Regions from separate parts of the Pseudomonas sp. NPDC089392 genome, predicted to be linked through region 2. Evidence: predicted binding sites of a transcription regulator. Region 2 holds the regulator's gene; each other region holds the start of a gene.
The links. Region 2 encodes sigma-54, which starts transcription at its own class of promoters, with help from an activator protein. Its sites were predicted from a motif close to ANTGGCATNNANNTTGCTNT; they were not measured.
Positions count from the first base shown of each region.

Region 1 (7,303 bases), on a different contig from region 2:
AGGCACGTTGGGTGGTGATCATGTTCACCAGCTCTTCCACGGTGCTGACGTTGGAGTTTTCCAGGGTCTGCTGCTGGGTGGTGCCGAAACCGTTCAGGCCCGGGGTGCCGACTTGTGGCGCGCCACTGGCGGCGGTTTCGAGGAACAGGTTGTCGCCGATGGCTTGCAGGCCGGCCGGGTTGATGAAGTCGGCGGTCTGGATGTTGCCGATCACTTGCGCGGCCGGGTTGCCGGCAGTGGTGATCGACACGGTGCCATCCTGGCCGACGGTGAAGGTTTGCGCGTCGTTCGGTACGACCACGGCAGGCTCCAGGGCGTAGCCGTTGGCGGTTACGATCTGGCCGTCGGAGTTCAGGTGGAAAGTACCGTCACGGGTGTACGAAACAGTGCCGTCCGGCTGCAGGATCTGGAAGAAGCCACGGCCGTTGACCGCCATGTCCAGCGGGTTTTCGGTGGTTTGCAGGCTGCCGGCGACAAAGCTTTTCTGGGTGCCGACGATGCGCACACCGGTACCGACCTGCAGGCCCGAAGGCAGCTCGCTGTCCTGGGTGGACTGGGCACCGGGCTGGCGGCGGATCTGGTAAAGCAAGTCGGCAAACTCGGCACGGTCACGCTTGAAGCCGGTGGTGGAGACGTTGGCCAGGTTGTTGGAAATGACCGTCAGGTTGGTGTCCTGGGCGGACAGGCCGGTTTTAGCGACCCAAAGAGCCGGAAGCATGTAAGTTCTCCTCGTGCGCCTGTTTTACGGCACCCGTTCAAAAGTGATTAGCCGATTTGCAAAACCCGAGCCATGGCTTCGTCGCCTTCCTTGGCCGTGTTCATCATCTTGACGTGCAGTTCGAACTGGCGGGACAGCGCCAGTACCGAGGTCATTTCCTCGACGGCGTTGACGTTGCTGCCTTCCAGAAAGCCCGATACCACCCGCACGTTGACGTCGGCGTCGGCCGGCTGGCCAGTGGCGGTGTGGATCAGGCCGTCCAGGCCCTTTTTCAGGCCCTTGGTGTCCGGGTTGACCAGCTTGATGCGGTCGACTTCGGCGATCACCCGCGGGTCTTCACCCATGGAGCGGATGCTCAGGGTGCCGTCGGCGCCCACTTCCACCTTCTGCTCTGGCGGGATGGCGATCGGGCCACCGTTGCCGATCACCGGCATGCCGTTGCCGGCGCGCAGCACGCCAAGGGCGTCGATGTTCAGGCTGCCGGTACGCACATAGGCTTCACTGCCGTCCGGCGCCTGCACGGCGATGAAGCCCTTGCCGGTCACCGCCACGTCGAGTTCGCGGCCGGTTTCGACCAGCGGGCCTTCGCTGAAGTCGGTGGCCGGGCGCTCGGTCATGGCAAAGGCGCGCGCCGGAAAGCTGTCACCAAACACCGGCATCGAGCGCGCCTGCTCCAGGTCACGCTGAAAACCGTTGGTGGAAACGTTCGCCAGGTTGTTGGCGTGGGCCTTTTGCGCCAGCGCGTTCTGGCTGGCGCCGGTCATGGCCACATAAAGCAACTTGTCCACAGTATCTCCTCTGCGCGCACCTGCCGCGCTGTCACTGGGCAGGTTCAAAGCAATAATCGAACCAAGTCTTAAACGCCCGATTTACGGGGCTTTCAGCGTAGCAAGGGGCAATAACCGTCAGTTTGTCGGCGGATGTTTGCCGCCTGCGGCAAGGGTTTGCTCAATGGCTGCGGCAGCCCGCGTTGTTGTAGGGGCCGGCATGGCGTACCCAGCCTTTGCCCGGGTTGTGGGCCGAGCACAGGTAGCGGCCGGTGACCAGGCTTTGCCATAGGTAGAACGGGGCGGGGGCGGCGGAGAGCGGCAGGGCCGTGGCCAGCAGGGCTATCAGCATTAGCCTTATCATGAGCGTTAGCCTTTCAGAATTTGGGGCCGCGTTGCGGCCCATCGCGACGCAAGGCCGCTCCTACATGGATCGCGGTCACCTGTAGGAGCGGCCTTGCGTCGCGATGGGCTGCGCAGCAGCCCCAACCATCATCAGGTCATCTGAATGATGGTCTGCATGATGGTGCTTTCGGTGGAAATGGTCTTGGCGTTGGCCTGGTAGTTGCTCTGCGCCTTGATCAGGTTGACCAGTTCGCCGGTCAGGTCGACGTTGGAGTCTTCCAGCGCACCACCGGAAATCTGGCCGAGGGTACCGGTGTCCGGGGCGCCAACCACTGGCACGCCCGAGGCGTAGGATTCTTTCCAGTTGGTGCCACCAATCGGCGTCAGGCCCTGCATGTTGGCGAAGCTCGCTACCGCCACCTGGCCAATCACCTTGTCCTTGCCGTTGGTGAAGCTGGCAAACAGGTAGCCGCTCTGGTCAATGCTCAGCCCGGACAGCTCACCGGTGGCGTAGCCATCCTGGGTCTTGGCAACTTCTGCGGACGACGCGTTGTATTGGGTAGCCCCCAGCATGTCCAGCTTCACACCGTCGGCATTGGCGATGGCACCATTGGCCGACCACTCGCCAGCGGCATTTTTCTGCGCCGGGATCCAGCTGTCGAGCCTGAAGATCTTGTCTTCGCCAATGGTCAGGCCGCCGGTGACCGCACCCGCAACCATTGCATCCTTGTCCAGCGTACCATCGGACTTGAACGGCACCGCGTTGACCAACGGCGTGGTCGAGGCCGGGTCAGCCGGGTTTCGGCCATCGATGGTGGTGTGCATCGACCAGGTGTTGGTGGTGTCGTCCTTGATGAAGTACTGGTTCATCTGGTGTTCGTTGCCCTGGCTGTCGAAAACCGGGGTGTTGAACGTGAAGTTGTAGGAACTGGCGTTGGTAGGGTCGAACGGCGTTACCGACGGGGCGGTTGCACCCGAGTTGAGGTTGATCTTCTCGGTGATCAGGCTGGTCGGCTTCGGCGTCAGGTTAGACGTATCGATCTGCAGGTTGGTCAGTATGCCCTGGATGACCTTGCCATCTTCACCCACCGCATAACCCTGCAGGTTGGCACCCCCGGCATTCACCACATAACCTGCCTTGTCGCTGTAGAACGCGCCAGCACGGGTGTAGATCTTCGAGCCGTTATCGTTCAGGGCGAAGAAGCCATTGCCATCGATGGCCATGTCCAGCGCCTGGCCGGTCGAATTGATGTTGCCTGGCGTGAACAGCTGGGAAACCGCAGCGGTCTTTACCCCGGTGCCGATCACTGTCTTGCCGGCGCTGGTGCCACGGATGGAGTTGGAATACTGGTCAGCGAACTCGGCACGCGACGACTTGAAACCGGTGGTGGCAACGTTGGCAATGTTGTTGCCGGTAACGTTCAGGGCCTTGTTTGCTGCATAGAGGCCGCTAAGGCCGATATTGAAAGACATGTGTAACTCCTGTCGTTTTGCTCAGGCCCTAGATGCCGATGCTTTGGATTTTGGAAAGCGCAACACTGCCCAGCCCGGCCAGGTTGAGCGTCATCTCCGAACCGTTGGTGCCCATGGTCACACTGGTAACCGAGGCCGGCAGGTTGGTGGTCATGGCCGTGGCCGTGCCATCGATCGAGGCGGTTGCCTTGAAGGTGTAGGTGCCAGCGGCCGCGACCTCACCGTCATCGTCCAGGCCATCCCAGGTGAAATCGATGCTGCCGGCCTTCTGGGTACCCAGCTCGATGGTGCGTACCAGCTTGTCGTCCTTGTCGTAGATGCCTACCGAAGTAGAGGTACTGGACGACGTCAGGTTGACCGAGCCCTTCATGTCCTTGCTGGTGTCGACCACGGCCTTGTCGGTCTGCACAATCACATTGCGCCCGACCAGCGACGAGGCCTGCAGGGCTTGGGAAGACTGCAGCCCGGCCGCGATATAGGTCACCGCGTCATTCAGCGACTGCATGCTTTCGAGGCTGCTGAACTGCGCCAGCTGGGCGACGAATTCGCCGTTTTCCTGCGGGTCGAGCGGGTTCTGGTTCTGCATCTGGGTAACCAGCAACTGCAGGAACGCATCCTTGCCCAGCGCGCTGCCGGCGGCACCGGTGCTGTCGCTGTTCTTGCTCTGCTGTTTTTGCAGCGAAGTCAGGTAGGCGCTACCGACGTCGGTGGTGGAATTGGTAGTGGTCATGTCGGCTTCCTATCACTGCCCCAGGGTCAGGACTTTCTGCATCATGCTCTTGGCCGTGTTCATCAGCTCGGCGTTGGTCTGGAACGCGCGGCTGGCAGAGATCATGTCAGCCATTTCCTCGACCACGTTGACGTTCGGGTAGTAAACGTAGCCGTCCTTGTTCGCCGCCGGGTGGTTCGGCTCGTAACGCGCTTCCAGAGTGCTCTGGTCCTCGACGATGCCTTTTACCTGCACGCCCTGCCCTGCTTCGCCCTGGTCTTCGAACAGCGACTGGCTGCTGCCGGCCTGCGCGTCCTGGAAGGTGGTGGCGAACACCGGGTGGCGGGCGCGGTAGGTCTGGTCGATGCTCGAAGACACCGTCTCGGCGTTGGCAATGTTGGAGGCGACGGTGTTCAGGCGCGTGTTCTGCGCGCTCATGCCGCTACCGGCAATATTGAAGACACTGGAAAGGGACATGGTCATTCTCCCCGCAGGGCGGAAACCAGCCCTTTGAATTTACTGTTGAGCAAGGTGAAGCTGGCCTGGAAGCCAATGGCGTTTTCGGTGTAGTTCGATTGCTCGATCTGCGCGTCGACGGTGTTCTGGTCGATCGACGGCTGCAGCGGCGTGCGGTACTTGAGCGTGTCGTCAGCGGCGATGGCCAGGCCTTCGGCTTCGATGTGCCGGCTGTTGGTACGGTCCATGGCGAAGCGGCCGCTTTGCTGCTTGCCGGTCTCGGCGGCCAGCACCGAAGAAAAGTCCATGTCGCGCGCCTTGTAGTTGGGCGTGTCGGCGTTGGCGATGTTGTTGGCCAGCACTTCGGCGCGCTGGGCGCGGAAGCCCAGGGCCTTTTCGTGAATGCCAAGCGCCTTGTCGAAGCTGATGCTCATGTCGGGGAAACCTTCAGAGGTTGACCGGAATTTCGTTGAGCAAGGATTAGCAAGGGCTGTGCCAACCCTGGCAAGTGCAACAAAACCGGGCCTTCATGCACCGACCGCACGGGCGTGCTGCCAGAAAAGCGGCAAAGGTTTACCTCAAAGGCGGCACAAAGCGGCAATAGTCAGTCGATCAACGTGGCAACCCAAAAAATTGACGACATATCCAGCAACACAGCAGCACGATGGCATTCGACAAAATATTTCAAGGCCCCCTTAAAGTATCAAAAGGCCATGCCGATGCAATTTGCAGGCAAAGCGCTCGTTGTCTCGCATCGTGGTGACGCGAGAGAGTCTGGATGCCGCCCTCCTAACCTGGATTACTATCTATGACTTCAATCGTCACGGCGATGTCGACGGCACAAGTTGCCGCTCTGTCAACTAAACAAATTTCGGCGCTGGGTACATCCGATATCGCAGCCCTGAGCTCCGCTCAGGCCGGCGTACTGTCTACCGCGCAGATTGCAGCACTGTCGACTTCCGATGTCGTTTCGCTGAGCACGGCAGCGATTGCAGCCTTCAACGCATCGCAGCTGGCGGCGCTGGGCAAAGATGACGTTGCAGTACTTGCCACCGCACAAGTAGCAGCCCTGTCGTCGACGCAAGTGGCAGCGTTCTCTACCACTCAGATCGCCGCCATGACCGCTAACCAGGTTGGCGCACTGGCTGGCAACATGAGCACCGCACAGATCGGCGTACTGTCGACCAAACAGGTCGCTGGGGTGTCGACCACCACGATGGCGGCGCTGAGCGCCACCCAGATGGCCGCATTCACCACCAAAGACATCGCTGCCCTGACGACTACCCAGCTGGGCGCTGTAACTACAACCGCCCTCGCCGCCCTGTCCACGGCCCAGGTCACGGCAATGACCACCGCCCAGATCGGCGCCCTGGCTGCCAAGCTGTCAACCACCCAGATCGGCGCTTTGACTACTGGGCAGACTGCAGGCCTGACGACCACAGTCATTGGCTCGCTCAGCACAGGCCAGCTTCAGGCAATCTCCACCAAAGACATCGTGGCGTTGTCGACATCGCAGGTAGCCGGCCTGTCGACCACCGTGCTGAGTAACTTGACTACGCCGCAGTTGAAGGCGATCGAGGCGAAAGACCTCGCCGCCATGTCGACCACTCAACTGGGGTCGCTCAGCACATCTCAAGTCAACACCCTGACTACCGCTCAAATGGCCGCCTTGAGCAGCACCCAGGTAGGTAGCCTGGGGACCAAGCTCAGCACCGGGCAGATCAGCCTGCTGTCGACCAAGCAAGTCGTGGGCATGACCACCACCACGATCGCCGCCCTGGACAACGCTCAGCTGGCAGCGATTTCGACCAAGGACATTGCCGCCTTGTCGACGACCCAGCTCGGTGCGGTGGCAACAGCCAGCCTCGCCACCTTGTCGACGGCGCAGGTCACGGCAATGACCACCGCGCAGGTCGGCGCTCTGGCCGGCAAGATGTCGACTACCCAGATTGGCGCCCTGACAGCCGCACAAACCGCAGGTTTGTCCACCACCGTCATTGGTTCGCTGACTTCGGGCCAACTGCAGGCGATCTCCACCAAGGATATCGCTGCACTGTCGACATCGCAGGTCGCCGGGTTATCTACCACGGTATTGGGCAGCTTGACCACCGCGCAGCTGACGGCGATCGAGACTAAAGACATTGCCGCGATGTCCACCACCCAACTGGGCGCACTGACAACGTCTCAAGTGGGCAGCCTGAGCAAAGCCCAGATTGCCGCACTGAGCAGCACCCAGGTTGACAGCGTGGGCGCCAAGCTTGGCACAGCCCAGATCAATGCCTTGTCGACCAAGCAAATCGCTGGGGTTTCCACAACCACGATGGCTGCTCTGAGCCCCGCTCAGCTTGCCGCCATTTCGACCGCCGACATCGCGGTCCTGACCACAACTCAGCTGGGCTCGGTGACCACGACTGACCTCGCAGCCCTGTCGACAACCCAGATCAGCGCAATGACCACCACCCAGGTCGGCGCCTTGGCTGCGAAGATGTCGACCGCCCAGATCGGCGCGTTGACAACGGCACAGACAGCGGCACTGTCGACCACTGTCATTGCCTCGCTGGCCACAGGCCAGCTCCAGGCGATCAGCACCAAGGACATCGCCGCGCTGTCGACATCGCAAGTCGCCGGCCTGTCGACCACCGTGCTGGGCAACCTGACTTCGGCGCAGTTGACGGCCATCGAGACCAAAGACATTGCGGCAATGTCCACCACTCAGCTGGGCGCGCTGACAACGCTTCAGGTCGGTAGCCTGGGAACCGCCCAGATTGCTGCCTTGAGCAGTGCCCAAGTCGGTAGCCTGGGTGCCAACCTCAGCACCCTGCAGATCGGCTCGCT
Region 1 covers NZ_JBIVIF010000052.1:18,947-26,249, reverse strand. Annotated here, with positions in the region: gene flgG (flagellar basal-body rod protein FlgG) at 1-718, opposite strand, end outside; gene ACIP1G_RS28235 (flagellar basal body rod protein FlgF) at 766-1,506, opposite strand; gene ACIP1G_RS28230 (hypothetical protein) at 1,667-1,849, opposite strand; gene flgE (flagellar hook protein FlgE) at 1,981-3,303, opposite strand; gene flgD (flagellar hook assembly protein FlgD) at 3,332-4,033, opposite strand; gene flgC (flagellar basal body rod protein FlgC) at 4,046-4,489, opposite strand; gene flgB (flagellar basal body rod protein FlgB) at 4,492-4,902, opposite strand; gene ACIP1G_RS28205 (beta strand repeat-containing protein) at 5,277-7,303, shown strand, end outside.
Region 1: flgB (flagellar basal body rod protein FlgB) is a predicted target of sigma-54. The motif match lies at 4,949-4,968, and genes of this name have one in related genera.

Region 2 (7,303 bases):
TGGGTATGCACGCGCAGCGGAAACGCAACGTTCTCGAACACATCGAGGTCGGTGAACAGCGCGCCGCTCTGGAACAGCACCCCCATTTGCTTGCGGGCGTCGAACAGGTCGCTACGCGACAACTTCGGCAGGTTCTGCCCGGCAACCCATACCTCACCGCTGGTGGGGCGCAACTGCGCACCCATCAGGCGAAGCAACGTGGTCTTGCCGCAACCCGATGGCCCCATGATGCCGGTGACCTTGCCGCGCGGGATGCGAATGTCGACGTTGCTGAAAATGCTGCGCGAACCGCGTTTGAAGGTAACCCCCTTCAACTCGACCGCGTAGGCGCTATCCACACTCATCTAGACTCCTTGCTAGTGCAGCCTCATCCTAGTGGACGCCGGCCTCCTTATTTAAGGCACACGCGCCCGTGGCAGGCCGAATAGCGGCGAACTATAGCACCGCTGACAGCACCGCCCCAAGGCCATGAAAAGAGTCATTCAGCTCTGATACAGGCTTTGATGACCATTGTCGGGGTAATGGAAAGGATGAGGGTTTGTTTCTTTGCGGCTATAATCGCCGCCTTTTCATCAGGCGTTGCTTTATCGACATGAGCCAATCCAGCGAGCTGATTCAATCCGCGCAACGCACCGTGCGCCTGGAACTCGAGGCTGTCGAGGGCCTGCTTGCGCGCATCGACGATAACTTTGTCAAAGCCTGCGAACTGATCCTGGCGATCAAGGGCCGGGTGGTGGTACTTGGCATGGGCAAGTCGGGGCACATCGGCAACAAGATTGCCGCAACCCTGGCCAGCACTGGCACGCCTGCATTTTTCGTCCATCCGGCCGAAGCCAGCCATGGCGACATGGGCATGATCACCCGCAACGATATCATCCTGGCGCTGTCCAACTCGGGCAGCACGGCCGAGATCGTCACGCTCCTGCCGCTAATCAAACGCTTGGGCATCAAGTTGATCAGCCTTACCGGCAACCCGGACTCCACCCTGGCCCAAGCGGCAGAGGTCAACCTCGATGCCCGCGTCGCTCAAGAGGCTTGCCCACTGAACCTGGCACCCACCTCCTCCACCACGGCATCCCTGGTGCTGGGCGACGCGCTGGCCATTGCCCTGCTCGAAGCCCGCGGCTTCACCGCCGAAGACTTCGCCTTTTCGCACCCTGGCGGCGCGCTTGGGCGGCGGTTGCTGCTGAAGGTCGAGAATGTGATGCACGCGGGCGATGAACTGCCCCAGGTCCAGCGCGGCACGCTGCTCAAGGACGCACTGCTGGAAATGTCCCGCAAAGGCCTGGGCATGACCGTTGTGCTTGAAGCGGATGGCAAGCTGGCCGGGATCTTCACTGACGGCGACTTGCGCCGCAGTCTGGACCGCAACATCGACGTGCACACCACCCTGATCGACCAGGTGATGACCGTGCATGGCAAGACCGCCCGCGCCGAGATGCTCGCCGCCGAGGCCCTGAAGATAATGGAAGACCACAAGATCAACGCACTGGTAGTTGTCGATCAGCAAGACCGACCAACCGGCGCCCTTAACATGCACGACCTGTTGCGTGCCGGAGTGATGTGATGAGCCAGAACCTGATGCAACGTGGCAAGGCCATCAAACTGGCGGTGTTCGATGTCGACGGCGTACTGACCGATGGCCGCCTGTACTTCCTCGAAGACGGTAGCGAGTTCAAGACCTTCAACACCCTCGACGGCCAAGGCATCAAGATGCTCATGGCTTCCGGCGTGACCACGGCGATCATCAGCGGGCGCAAGACCCCGGTGGTCGAGCGCCGGGCCAGGAACCTCGGCATCCCGCACCTTTACCAGGGCCGCGAGGACAAATTGGTAGTGCTTGACGGCCTGCTCGCCGAACTCGGCCTAAGCTATGAACAAGTCGCCTACCTTGGCGACGACCTGCCCGACCTGCCGGTGATTCGCCGCGCAGGCCTGGGCATGGCGGTGGCCAATGCCGCGCCGTTTGTTCGCCAGCACGCCCATGGCGTGACCCAGGCACGCGGCGGCGAAGGCGCCGCCCGTGAGTTCTGCGAACTGATCATGCAGGCCCAGGGCACCCTGGACGCTGCCAACGCCAACTACCTGTAAGGCTGCCCATGTTCAGCAAGAAAGTCCGCAATATTGCGCTGCTGGCTGTGATCGCCGCAGTGCTCGCAGCCATCGGCTACTGGAATGTCAGCCCGGAGAGCTTCCTTGACCAGCCAGTGGCCCAGGTCGATGAGAGCGCCATCGACTACTATGCGATTAACGCGCACAGCGTGCAGTTCTTGCCGGACGGCAAGCTGCAATATGAAATGACCGCCGACAAGGTCGAGCACCTGAAAGCCACTGAAGTTACCCTGGTGACCACGCCGGACCTGCACATGTACCGCGGTACCGAGTACCCCTGGCACGTAACGAGTGAGCGCGCCGAGGTAAACCCGGACGGCACCGAAGTCGAACTGATCAACCAGGTACGCGTTGCACGCACCGACGAAAAGCAGCGCGAAACCATCATTACCAGCTCACGCATGACCGTATTCCCACAGAAGCAATATGCGCAGACCGAGCAAGCCGTTAGAATCGACGGCGCCGGTGGCACAACCACGGGCAAGGGCATGAAAGCGTATTTGAAAGAAGGCAAGATGGACTTGCTCTCTAACGTAAGAGGACAGTATGAGGCTCGTTAAAACCCTCCCCCTTTTGCTCAGCCTGAGCGCAGCACTGGGAACCGCGAGCGCCTTCGCCCTGCCGAGTGACCGTGACCAGCCCATCCGCATCCAGGCCGACAACGCGCACCTGGACGACAAGCAGGGTGTGGCCACCTATACCGGTGACGTGATCATCACCCAAGGTTCGATGATGATCAAAGGCAACACGGTCACCATGACCCGTGCGGCCAATGGCGACATCGACGTCGTCACCTCGGTAGGCAACCTGGCCTATTTCGAGCAGCAGCAGAGCGCTGCCAAGCCTGACAAGATGAAAGGCTGGGCGGTCACCATCCAGTACCAGGCGCAAAAAGACACCGTGATCCTCACCGACCGCGCCAAGGTCGAAAACGAGGGCAACACCACCGAAGGCGAAAAGATCGTCTACAACACCCAGACCCAGGTGGCGACCGCCGGGCGCGGTGGCAATGTGACCCAGCCACGTCAGCGCATCGACATGGTGATCCAGCCCAAGAAGAAGGCCGAGTAAATGGCAACCCTCAAAGCCCAGCACCTGGCCAAAAGCTACAAGGGGCGCCAGGTCGTGCGTGACGTCAGCCTGTCGATCGACAGCGGCCAGATCGTCGGCTTGCTTGGCCCCAACGGTGCCGGCAAGACCACCTGTTTCTACATGATCGTCGGCCTGGTCCAGGCCGAACAGGGTCGCGTACTGATCGACAACCTCGATGTCAGCCACCAGCCCATGCACGGCCGCGCCCGCGCCGGCATCGGCTACCTGCCGCAGGAAGCCTCGATCTTCCGCAAGCTGTCGGTGGCCGACAACATCATGGCCATCCTCGAGACCCGCAAGGACCTCGACCGCGAAGGCCGGCGCAAAGAGCTGGAAAGCCTGCTGCAGGAGTTCCACATCAGCCACATCCGCGACAACCTCGGCATGAGCCTGTCTGGTGGTGAACGCCGCCGCGTGGAAATTGCCCGTGCCCTGGCAACCGCTCCCAAGTTCATCCTGCTGGACGAACCGTTCGCGGGTGTCGACCCGATCTCCGTGGGCGACATCAAGCAGATCATCCACCATCTCAAGGCCAAAGGCATCGGTGTACTGATCACCGACCACAACGTGCGTGAGACCCTGGATATCTGCGAAACCGCCTATATCGTCAATGATGGCCGCCTGATCGCCGAAGGCGACGCCGAGACCATCCTGGCGAACGAACTGGTCAAAGAGGTTTACCTGGGCCACGAGTTCCGACTCTGACCCCCGGTACGCGCCTGGAGTACTGGCAAATCGCCCCGAATCCAGGGTTAAAGTTGTTACGGTACTCTAGGCAAACGCTACAATTTAAGGCATAAAACTTGCTTGATCAGGCGCCTCGGCGCCCTCGTGTAGTGGATGGCGCATGCGCGCCGGCGAACAAGGTACTAAGCCCCTGCCATGAAACCATCGCTCGTCCTAAAAATGGGCCAGCAACTGACGATGACACCGCAGTTGCAACAGGCCATCCGCCTACTCCAGCTTTCCACCCTGGACCTCCAACAGGAAATCCAGGAAGCGCTGGAGTCGAACCCGATGCTTGAGCGCCAGGAAGACGGCGACGACTTCGACAACAGCGACCCGATGGCGGACAACGCCGAGAACAAGCCGGCCACCGAAGCCCAGGACAACAGCTTCCAGGAAAGCACCATCAGTGCCGACAACCTGGAAGACGGTGAATGGAGCGAGCGCATCCCCAACGAGCTTCCAGTCGATACCGCCTGGGAAGACATCTACCAGACCAGCGCCAGCAGCCTGCCAAGCAATGATGACGACGAGTGGGACTTCACCACCCGCACATCAGCCGGCGAGAGCCTGCAAAGCCACCTGCTGTGGCAGCTGAACCTGGCGCCGATGTCCGACACCGACCGCCTGATTGCCGTCACCCTGATCGACAGCATCAACGGCCAGGGCTACCTGGAAGACACCCTCGAGGAAATCTGCGCCGGTTTCGACCCGGAGCTGGATATCGAGCTGGACGAGGTAGAAGCGGTACTGCACCGCATCCAGCAGTTCGAGCCAGCCGGCGTCGGCGCGCGCAGCCTGGGTGAATGCCTGCTGCTGCAACTGCGCCAGCTGCCCGCCAACACCCCATGGATGACCGAGGCCAAACGCCTGGTCAGCGATTTCATCGACCTGCTCGGCAGCCGCGACTACAGCCAGCTGATGCGGCGCATGAAAATCAAGGAAGACGAACTGCGCCAGGTCATCGAGCTGGTCCAAAGCCTCAACCCGCGCCCCGGTTCGCAGATCGAGTCCAGCGAACCCGAGTACGTCGTGCCCGACGTCATCGTGCGCAAAGACAGCGACCGCTGGCTGGTGGAGCTGAACCAGGAGGCCATCCCGCGCCTGCGCGTCAACCCGCAGTACGCTGGCTTCGTGCGTCGTGCCGATACCAGCGCCGACAACACCTTCATGCGCAACCAGTTGCAGGAAGCACGCTGGTTCATCAAGAGCCTGCAAAGCCGCAACGAAACCCTGATGAAGGTCGCCACGCAGATCGTCGAGCACCAGCGCGGCTTCCTCGACCACGGCGATGAAGCGATGAAGCCGCTGGTGCTGCATGACATCGCCGAAGCCGTGGGCATGCACGAGTCGACCATTTCGCGTGTTACCACACAGAAATACATGCACACGCCGCGCGGCATCTACGAACTGAAATACTTTTTCTCGAGCCACGTCAGCACCTCTGAAGGCGGAGAATGCTCGTCCACAGCGATCCGCGCGATCATCAAGAAACTGGTTGCAGCGGAAAATCAGAAAAAGCCATTGAGTGACAGCAAGATCGCTGGTTTACTGGAGGCACAAGGCATCCAGGTAGCCCGTCGCACCGTCGCCAAGTACCGCGAGTCCCTCGGCATCGCACCGTCGAGCGAGCGCAAGCGACTGATGTAGCCCCTGAGATGTGCCACAGCGTTTGCGGGGCAGGTGCAAGACCTGCCTCTTTATGCACGGGCAACAAAGGAGAAGCTGTATGCAAGTCAATATCAGTGGACAGCATGTAGAAGTCACCCAGCCACTGCGCGATTATGTGCTTGAAAAGCTCGCTCGCGTGGAAAGTCACTTCGACAAGATCACCAACGTGCAGGTCATCATGAAAGTCGAGAAGTTGCAGCAGAAGGTCGAGGCGACCCTGCAGATTCCCGGCGGCGAAGTGGTTGCCAACGCCGAACACGAAGACATGTATGCAGCGATCGACGCCTTGGCCGACAAGCTCGACCGCCAACTGAAAAAACACAAGGAAAAACAGCAAAGCCTGCTGCAAGGTGCAGCTGCCCGCTGATCCCCCTCATCCATGATCCGACTTGAAACCATCCTGACCCCCGGCCGTTCCCTTGTGAACGTGCCGGGAGGCAGTAAGAAGCGCGCCCTGGAAAAGGTCGCCACCGTCATCGCCGAACAAGTGCCAGAACTGGAGATGCAAGACGTCTTCGAAAAACTGGTCGCCCGGGAAAAACTCGGTTCGACCGGTTTCGGCAATGGCATTGCCATACCGCATTGCCGGCTTGAAGGTTGTTCCGCCCCGGTCAGCGCCCTGCTGCACCTGGAGGCTCCAATCGATTACGACGCCATCGATGGCGCACCAGTGGACCTGCTGTTTGTCCTGCTGGTGCCAGAAGCCGCCACCGATGCGCATCTGGAACTGCTGCGCCAGATTGCCAGCATGCTCGATCGCAAGGAGGTCCGTGATCGTCTGCGTGCGGCCACCAGCAGTGAGGCCCTGTTCCAGGTTGTCCTGGACGTACAGAACGAGCACTGAACATGCGCCTGATCATCGTCAGCGGCCGGTCCGGCTCCGGCAAGAGCACCGCCCTCGATGTCCTGGAAGACAACGGTTACTACTGCATTGACAACCTGCCCGCCGGGCTGCTGCCGCAGCTGGCGGAAAATGCGCTGATCAATACCGAACTGCTGCAGCCCAAGGTTGCCGTGTCGATTGACGCGCGCAACTTGCCCAGCCACCTGACACGCTTCCCCGAGCTGCTTGAAGAAGCCCGTGCCCGGCATATCAAGTGCGACGTGCTGTACCTGGATGCCGATGAGGACGTACTGCTCAAGCGCTTCTCGGAAACTCGCCGGCGTCACCCGCTGACCAATGCTGATCGCTCGCTGGCAGAAGCCATACGCGTGGAAAGCGACCTGCTAGGGCCGATTGCCGACCTGGCCGACCTGAAGATCGACACCACCAACCTCAACCTGTACCAGTTGCGTGATTCGATCAAGCTGCGCCTGCTCAACCAGCCTGAGCCTGGTACCGCGTTCCTGGTCGAGTCGTTCGGCTTCAAGCGTGGCATGCCGGTCGACGCCGACCTGGTGTTCGATGTGCGCTGCCTGCCCAACCCGTACTGGAAGCCCGAGCTGCGTGAGCATTCTGGCCTTGATCAACCGGTGATCGACTACCTGGCCGCACAGCCTGATGTCGAGGACATGTACAACGATATCTCCAGCTACCTGCTCAAGTGGCTGCCCCGCTTTGCCGCCAGCAACCGCGCCTACGTCACCATTGCCATTGGCTGCACTGGCGGCCACCACCGTTCGGTGTACATCACTGAGCGCCTTGGCCAACAGCTGCAACAAACCCTGAAAAACGTCCAGGTCCGCCACCGCGACCTCTAGC
Region 2 covers NZ_JBIVIF010000005.1:201,173-208,475, forward strand. Annotated here, with positions in the region: gene ACIP1G_RS07825 (ATP-binding cassette domain-containing protein) at 1-344, opposite strand, end outside; gene ACIP1G_RS07830 (KpsF/GutQ family sugar-phosphate isomerase) at 593-1,567, shown strand; gene ACIP1G_RS07835 (KdsC family phosphatase) at 1,567-2,091, shown strand; gene lptC (LPS export ABC transporter periplasmic protein LptC) at 2,100-2,672, shown strand; gene lptA (lipopolysaccharide transport periplasmic protein LptA) at 2,659-3,183, shown strand; gene lptB (LPS export ABC transporter ATP-binding protein) at 3,184-3,909, shown strand; gene ACIP1G_RS07855 (RNA polymerase factor sigma-54) at 4,087-5,580, shown strand; gene hpf (ribosome hibernation-promoting factor, HPF/YfiA family) at 5,660-5,968, shown strand; gene ptsN (PTS IIA-like nitrogen regulatory protein PtsN) at 5,981-6,445, shown strand; gene rapZ (RNase adapter RapZ) at 6,448-7,302, shown strand.

Region 3 (7,303 bases), on a different contig from region 2:
CTAAAGGACAGCATCGCCCTCAGGCCCTGTGATATCGCTGTAGGAGCGGGTTTACCCGCGAAAGGGCCGGTCCAGCTGGCCCATTAATTGCTGATCTACCTCCATCCCGGGCCATCAACGTCGACAGCCCACAAAACCTCACGACAAAGGCGCCGTGTTGCCCCGCTTGCTCAGCAAGCCGGGGCAGCCGGCGCCTTTTTGCGTTCCTACAGGAGCCCGCCCATGGCCAACAGCGAAGTACGCAGCGTCTGCCCCTACTGCGGCGTCGGTTGCGGCATCGTCATGAGCGTTGCCGATGGCAAGGTCGGCAAGATCAGCGGCGACAAGCAGCACCCCAGCAACTTTGGCCGCCTGTGCACCAAAGGCCTCACCGCACATGTGCCACTGACGGCCGCCGGGCGCATGGAAGATGCCTATGTGCGCCAGCAGCGCAGCCAGCAGCCGGTGCGCGCCAGCATGGACCAGGCCATTGCCGACGCCGCCGCGCGCCTGCGCGGCATCATCGACCAGCACGGTCCCGACGCCGTGGCGCTGTACGTTTCCGGGCAGATGTCGCTGGAGGCGCAGTACCTGGCCAACAAGCTGGCCAAGGGTTTCATCCGCACCCGCCACATCGAATCCAACTCGCGGCTGTGCATGGCCAGCGCCGGCAGCGGCTACAAGCTCTCGCTCGGCGCAGACGGCCCACCCGGTAGCTACCAGGACTTCGAGCACGCCGAGGTATTCCTGGTAATCGGCGCCAACATGGCCGACTGCCACCCGATCCTGTTCCTGCGCCTGCTCGACCGGGTCAAGGCCGGGGCCAGGCTGATCGTCGTCGACCCGCGGCGCAGCACCACCGCCGACAAGGCCGACCTGTTCCTGCAGGTGCGCCCCGGCAGTGACATGGCCTTGCTCAATGGCCTGTTGCACCTGTTGCAGCGCAACGGCCATACCAACCCCGACTTCATCGCCCGCCACACCGAAGGCTGGGACGAATTACCGGCCTTCCTCGACGACTACACGCCTGAGCGCGTGGCCGCCATCACCGGGCTGGCCGAAGCCGACATCATCAAGGCCGCCGAATGGATTGGTACTGCCAACAGCTGGATGAGCTGCTGGACCATGGGCCTGAACCAGAGCATCCATGGCACCTGGCACACTAACGCCATCTGCAACCTGCACCTGGCCACCGGTGCCATCTGCCGCCCCGGCAGTGGGCCGTTCTCGCTGACCGGCCAGCCCAACGCCATGGGCGGCCGCGAGATGGGCTACATGGGCCCCGGCCTGCCCGGTCAGCGCTCGGCACTGGTGGCGCAAGACCGCGCCTTCGTCGAGCAGCAGTGGCAATTGCCCCCAGGCAGCCTGCGCTGCGAAGGCGGCGAGGGCACGGTGGCGCTGTTCGAGCAGATGAAAAGCGGCGAGGTAAAGGCTTGCTGGGTCATCTGCAGCAACCCGGTGGCCAGCGTCGCCAACCGCCAGCAGGTGATCGACGGCCTGCGCCAGGCTGAACTGGTGATTACCCAGGATGCCTTCCTCGACACTGAAACCAACCGCTACGCCGACATCCTTTTGCCGGCCGCGCTGTGGGCCGAAGGTGAAGGCGTGATGATCAACAGTGAGCGCAACCTTACCCTGATGCCGCGCGCCGTCGAGCCGCCCGGGCAGAGCCTGCCGGACTGGCAGATCATTGCCCGGGTCGCCTGCGCCATGGGCTACGCCGAGGCCTTCGACTACCCCGATGCCGAAGCGGTGTATGAAGAAATCCGCCGCTTCCACAACCCGGCAACCGGCTACGACCTGCGCGGCATCGGCTATGCCGAGCTGCGTCAGCAACCCCACCAGTGGCCCAGCGCGCCGGGTCGTGAAGACGACCGCAGCCCACTGCGCTACCTCAATGACGGCAGCAGCCAGACGCTGCTGCAGGATGCCCAGGGCGAGCACCCGGCACTGGCCTTTCCGACCACCAGTGGCAAGGCCCGCTTCTTCGCCCGGCCGTGGTTGCCGGCACCCGAGCTGCCGGATGACGACTACCCGATGGTGCTGAATACAGGCCGCGTGCAGCACCAGTGGCACACGCTGACCAAGACCGGCAAGGTGCCGGCGCTGAACAAGCTGGAGCCAGGCCCCTTCGTCGAAATCCACCCCGAAGATGCCGCCCGGCTAGGCATTGCTGAAAAGGATCAGGTGGCCATTTGCTCACGCCGTGGCCAAACCGTGCTGCCCGCGCGCATCAGCGAGCGGGTCATGCCCGGCAACTGCTTCGCACCGTTCCACTGGAACGACCTGGTCGGCGAGCAACTGGCAATCAATGCCGTGACCTGCGACGCGGTCGACCCGCTGTCGCTGCAACCCGCCTTCAAGCACTGCGCCGTGGCCCTGCAGCGGGTCGCCGGCGAGCGCATCGACGCCCTTGACCTGAACACTGCCACTTCGGAGCCTGCCCGCATGCCGACTGCAACCCTGTCCCGTCTGCTTGGCCTGGACTCCCTGCCAGCCCCGGTGCTGGTCGAAGAAGAACGCCACTACCTGCAAGGCTTTCTGCTGGGCCTGGACCAGGCCCGCGCCGAGGGCGTGCCCAGCCTGCCGGCCAGTGCGCCGCTGGCCGCCAACCGCCGGCTGTTTGTCGATGGCCTGCTGGCCGGGCTGTTCGCCCAGCCGGCAGTGCAGCCCGTTATGGCGCAGGCCGCGCCACGGCACCAGGTGCTGTGGGCCTCGCAGACGGGTAATGGCGAGCAGTTGGCCGAGCGCTGTGCCCAGCGCCTGCGCAGTGCAGGCCTGGAGGTTCAGCTCAACTGCATGGAAGCGGTCAGCCCGCAGCAACTTCAGGGCGCTGCCAGCGTGGTGTTGATCGCCAGCACCTTCGGCGATGGCGATGCGCCCGACAGCGCGGCGACGTTCTGGCAGGCCTTGCAAGGCGAGCAGGGCGCCCACTGCGCCGAGCTGCCCTATGCCGTGCTGGCCCTGGGTGACTCCAGTTACGACCAGTTCTGCGGTTTTGGCCGCAAGCTCGACCAGCGCCTGGCCGAACTGGGTGGCCGGCGCCTGCTGCAGCGGGTGGACTGCGAGCCAGACTATGACCAAGCCTTTGCTGGCTGGCTCGACGCGCTGCTGCCCACGCTGGGCAGTGCTGCGGCAGCGCAACCGGTCAGCGAGCCAAAGCCCATGGCGGCCTACAGCAAGCAGCAGCCCTGGGCCGCCACCCTGCTGGAAAATCGCCTGCTCAACGGCCCCGGTGCCAGCAAGGAAACCCGCCAGCTGGTCTTCGACCTGAGCGGCAGCGGTTTCAGCTACGCGGCCGGTGATGCGCTCGGGGTGTGGCCAAGCAATTGCCCGGCCTTGGTCGACGAATTGCTGGCGCTGATGCAGCTCGATGGCCAGGCCATGGTCGAGCTGAAGGGCCAGCCCGCCATGCCACTGGCCGATGCCCTGCAAACGCACCTGGAGATCGCTAAGGTCACCCCGCAGCAACTTCAGGCCTTCGCCAGCAATGCCCCAGACCTGCAGCGCCTGCTGCAGCCCGAGTGCAAGGCCGAACTGCAGGACTGGCTGTGGGGCCGGCAGCTGGTCGACGTGTTGCGCGCCTTCCCCCAGCAGCTGCCGCTGGCCAGCTGGCTTGAGTTGCTCAAACCGTTGCAGCCCCGGCTCTACTCGATCAGCTCCAGCCCGCTGGCACACCCGCAGCAGGTGCACCTGACCGTCTCGACGGTGCGCTATGGCGAACGAAAAGGTGTGTGCTCAAGCTTCCTTGCCGACCGTGCGCAGGCGTTGAAGGTGGCAATCTTCCCGCAGGTGTCGAAGCACTTCCGCCTGCCCGAGGACGACAGCGTGCCGGTAATCATGGTCGGGCCCGGCACCGGCATTGCACCGTTCCGTGCCTTCCTCGAAGAACGTGAAGTACGAGGGGCGAAAGGGGGTAACTGGCTGTTCTTTGGTGAGCAGTACGCGGCCACCGATTTCTATTACCAGGAGCAGCTGCAAGCCTGGCAGCAAGCCGGGCACTTGCGGCTGGACACGGCGTTTTCGCGCGACCAGGCGCAGAAGATTTATGTCCAGCAGCGCATGCTCGAACAGGGCGCACAGCTGTGGCAGTGGCTGGAGGCGGGCGCTTACTTCTATGTCTGTGGCGATGCTCAGCGCATGGCCAAGGATGTGGATGCGGCGTTGCGGGCGATCGTGGCCGAGCATGGCGGGATGGATGCGGCGGCCGCTGCGGCTTATGTCGAAGGGTTGGGCAAGGCCAAGCGCTATCGGCGGGATGTGTATTGATGTGCTCCAGGATGGGGATGAATGCACCGTGAATGTGCATGGCTGTGCCGGCCCCTTCGCGGGTGAACCCGCTCCTACACAGGTCTTCATACCCCTACAGGCCGTGTAGGAGCGGGTTTACCCGCGAAGAGGCCAGCACAGGCAATCCAGTTGGCACACTCCCTGCTTTACCCCTGTTACAACAAAGCCCACTGATCAACGGCGATCAACCCGGGCCCCCTACCGTGATGAATACAGGCAAAGGCGCCTGGAGCTTCGGCTCCAGGCGCTTTTTTTTTGATCGAGGATCGGCTTATGAAGGCAACAGCGAGCAGCGGGCAACGAGAGCGACTGGTCATCGTCGGCAACGGCATGGTCGGCCACCATTGTGTCGAACAACTGGTCAGCCGCGGCGCCTTGCAGCGCTTCGAAGTGCGGGTGTTCGGCGAAGAGCGCCAACGTGCCTACGACCGCGTGCACCTGTCCGAATACTTCGGCGGCAGCTGTGCCGAAACCCTGGCCCTGTGCGAGCACGATTTCTACAACACCAACGACGTGCACCTGCACCTCGGCGAAGCGGTGCTGGAGATCGATCGCGAGCGCTGTGAAGTGGTCACCGCCGAGGGCCGCTACGGCTACGACCAACTCGTGCTGGCCACCGGCTCGTACCCCTTCGTGCCGCCGATTGAAGGCTCCAGCGGCAATGCCCGCCTGGTCTACCGCACCCTCGACGATCTCGATGGCATTCGTGCTGCCGCAGCCAATGCGCGCCGTGGTGTTGTTGTCGGCGGTGGCCTGCTCGGCCTGGAAGCGGCCAACGCCCTCAAGTCGCTGGGCCTGGAAGCCCACGTGGTGGAATTCGCCCCACGGCTGATGCCGGTGCAGCTGGACGGCGAGGGCGGTGCCGCGCTCAAGGCGCAGATCGAAGCCCTGGGCGTCGGCGTGCACCTGTCGCGCGCCACCCAGTCGATCAGCGCCGGTGAAGTCTACCGCTACCGCATGAACTTCGATGGCGGCGAGCACCTGGAAACCGACCTGATCGTGTTCTCCGCAGGTATTCGCCCGCAGGATGCGCTGGGCCGCGCCAGCGGCCTGGACATCGCCGCGCGTGGCGGCGTGGTGATCGACAACCACTGCCGCAGCAGCGACCCACGCATCTTCGCCATCGGCGAATGCGCGTCGTGGAACGGCAGCGTGTTCGGCCTGGTCGCCCCAGGCTACAGCATGGCGCGCAACCTGGCGGCGTTGCTGATGGGCGAGGCAGCGGTGGCCTTCACTGGTGCCGACATGTCGACCAAGCTCAAGCTGCTGGGCGTGGATGTCGGCTCGATCGGCGATGCCCACGGCGCCACCCCGGGTGCACGCAGCTACCGCTTCATCGACGAAGCCAACAGCGCCTACCGCCGGCTGGTGGTGGATGCCAGCGGCAAGCACGTGCTCGGCGCGGTGCTGGTCGGCGACAACAGCTACTACGACACCCTGCTGCAGTACGCCCAGAACGGCATCGCCCTGCCGGCCGACCCGGCGGCGCTGATCTTGCCGCAGGGCGGTGGCGCGCCGGCCCTGGGCGCTGATGCACTGCCAGACAGCGCGACCATCTGCTCTTGCCACAACGTCAGCAAGGGTGCGGTCTGCGCTGCCATCGACAGCGGTTGCAGCGACCTCGCCGCCGTCAAGGGCTGCACCAAGGCCGCCAGCGGTTGCGGCGGTTGTGCTGCCTTGCTCAAGCAGGTATTCGAGCACGAACTGACTGCCCGTGGCGTGGCGGTGGACAAGAGCCTGTGCGAGCACTTCGCCTACACCCGGCAAGAGCTGTACGGCCTGGTGCGGGTAGAGGGCATCCGTACTTTCAGCGAGCTGCTCGAACGCCATGGCAAAGGCCACACCGGCTGTGACATCTGCAAGCCGGCAGTGGGCAACATTCTCGCCTCGTGCTGGAACCAGCCGATCATGGACCCGGCGCTGGTGCCGCTGCAGGACACCAACGACACCTTCATGGCCAATATGCAGAAGAACGGCACCTACTCGGTAGTGCCGCGCATCCCCGGCGGTGAAATCACCCCCGACAAGCTCATCGTCATCGGCCAGGTGGCGAAAAAGTACGACCTCTACACCAAGATCACCGGCGGCCAGCGCATCGACCTGTTCGGCGCCCAACTGCACGAACTGCCGTTGATCTGGGGCGAGCTGATCGAAGCAGGCTTCGAGACTGGCCACGCTTATGGCAAATCGACCCGCACGGTGAAGTCGTGCGTTGGCAGCACCTGGTGCCGCTACGGCGTGCAGGACAGCGTCGCCATGGCCTTGCGCCTGGAAGACCGCTACAAGGGGCTGCGCAGCCCGCACAAGCTCAAGTTCGCGGTATCCGGCTGCACCCGCGAATGTGCCGAGGCGCAAAGCAAGGACATCGGTGTGATCGCCACCGACAAGGGCTGGAACCTGTACGTCTGCGGTAACGGCGGCATGCGCCCACGGCATGCCGAGCTGTTCGCCACCGACCTCGACGACGAAACCCTGGTGCGCCTGATCGACCGTGTGCTGATGTTCTACATCCGTACTGCCGACAAGCTGCAGCGCACCTCGGTATGGCGCGAGAACCTGGAGGGCGGGCTGGACTACCTGAAGCAGGTGGTGATCGACGACAGCCTGGGCCTGGCCAGCGAGCTGGAAGCGCAGATGCAGCATGTGGTCGACCAGTATGAATGCGAATGGGCTAACGCCCTCAACGACCCCGAGAAGCTCAAGCGCTTCCGCACCTTCGTCAACGACCGCCGTGCCGACCCGGACGTGCACTTTGTGCGCGAACGTGAGCAACGCCGGCCTGTTGCACCACTGCACCTGATCCCTACTGTCGAGGAGGCTGTCTGATGAACCTGTCCAATGCTGCTGTGAAAACCCGAGAGAACTGGCAGGCGGTGTGCCAGGCGCAAGACCTGGTGGCCGATTCCGGCGTGGTGGTGTGGCTCGACGGGGCCCAGGTGGCGCTGTTCTACCTGCCAGGGCAGGCCCAGCCGCTGTACGCGGTGGACAACCGCGACCCACGCTCCGGCGCCAATATCATCGGCCGCGGGCTGGT
Region 3 covers NZ_JBIVIF010000034.1:39,082-46,384, reverse strand. Annotated here, with positions in the region: gene ACIP1G_RS23770 (molybdopterin-dependent oxidoreductase) at 223-4,248, shown strand; gene nirB (nitrite reductase large subunit NirB) at 4,543-7,095, shown strand; gene nirD (nitrite reductase small subunit NirD) at 7,095-7,303, shown strand, end outside.
Region 3: nirB (nitrite reductase large subunit NirB) is a predicted target of sigma-54. The motif match lies at 4,398-4,417, and genes of this name have one in related genera.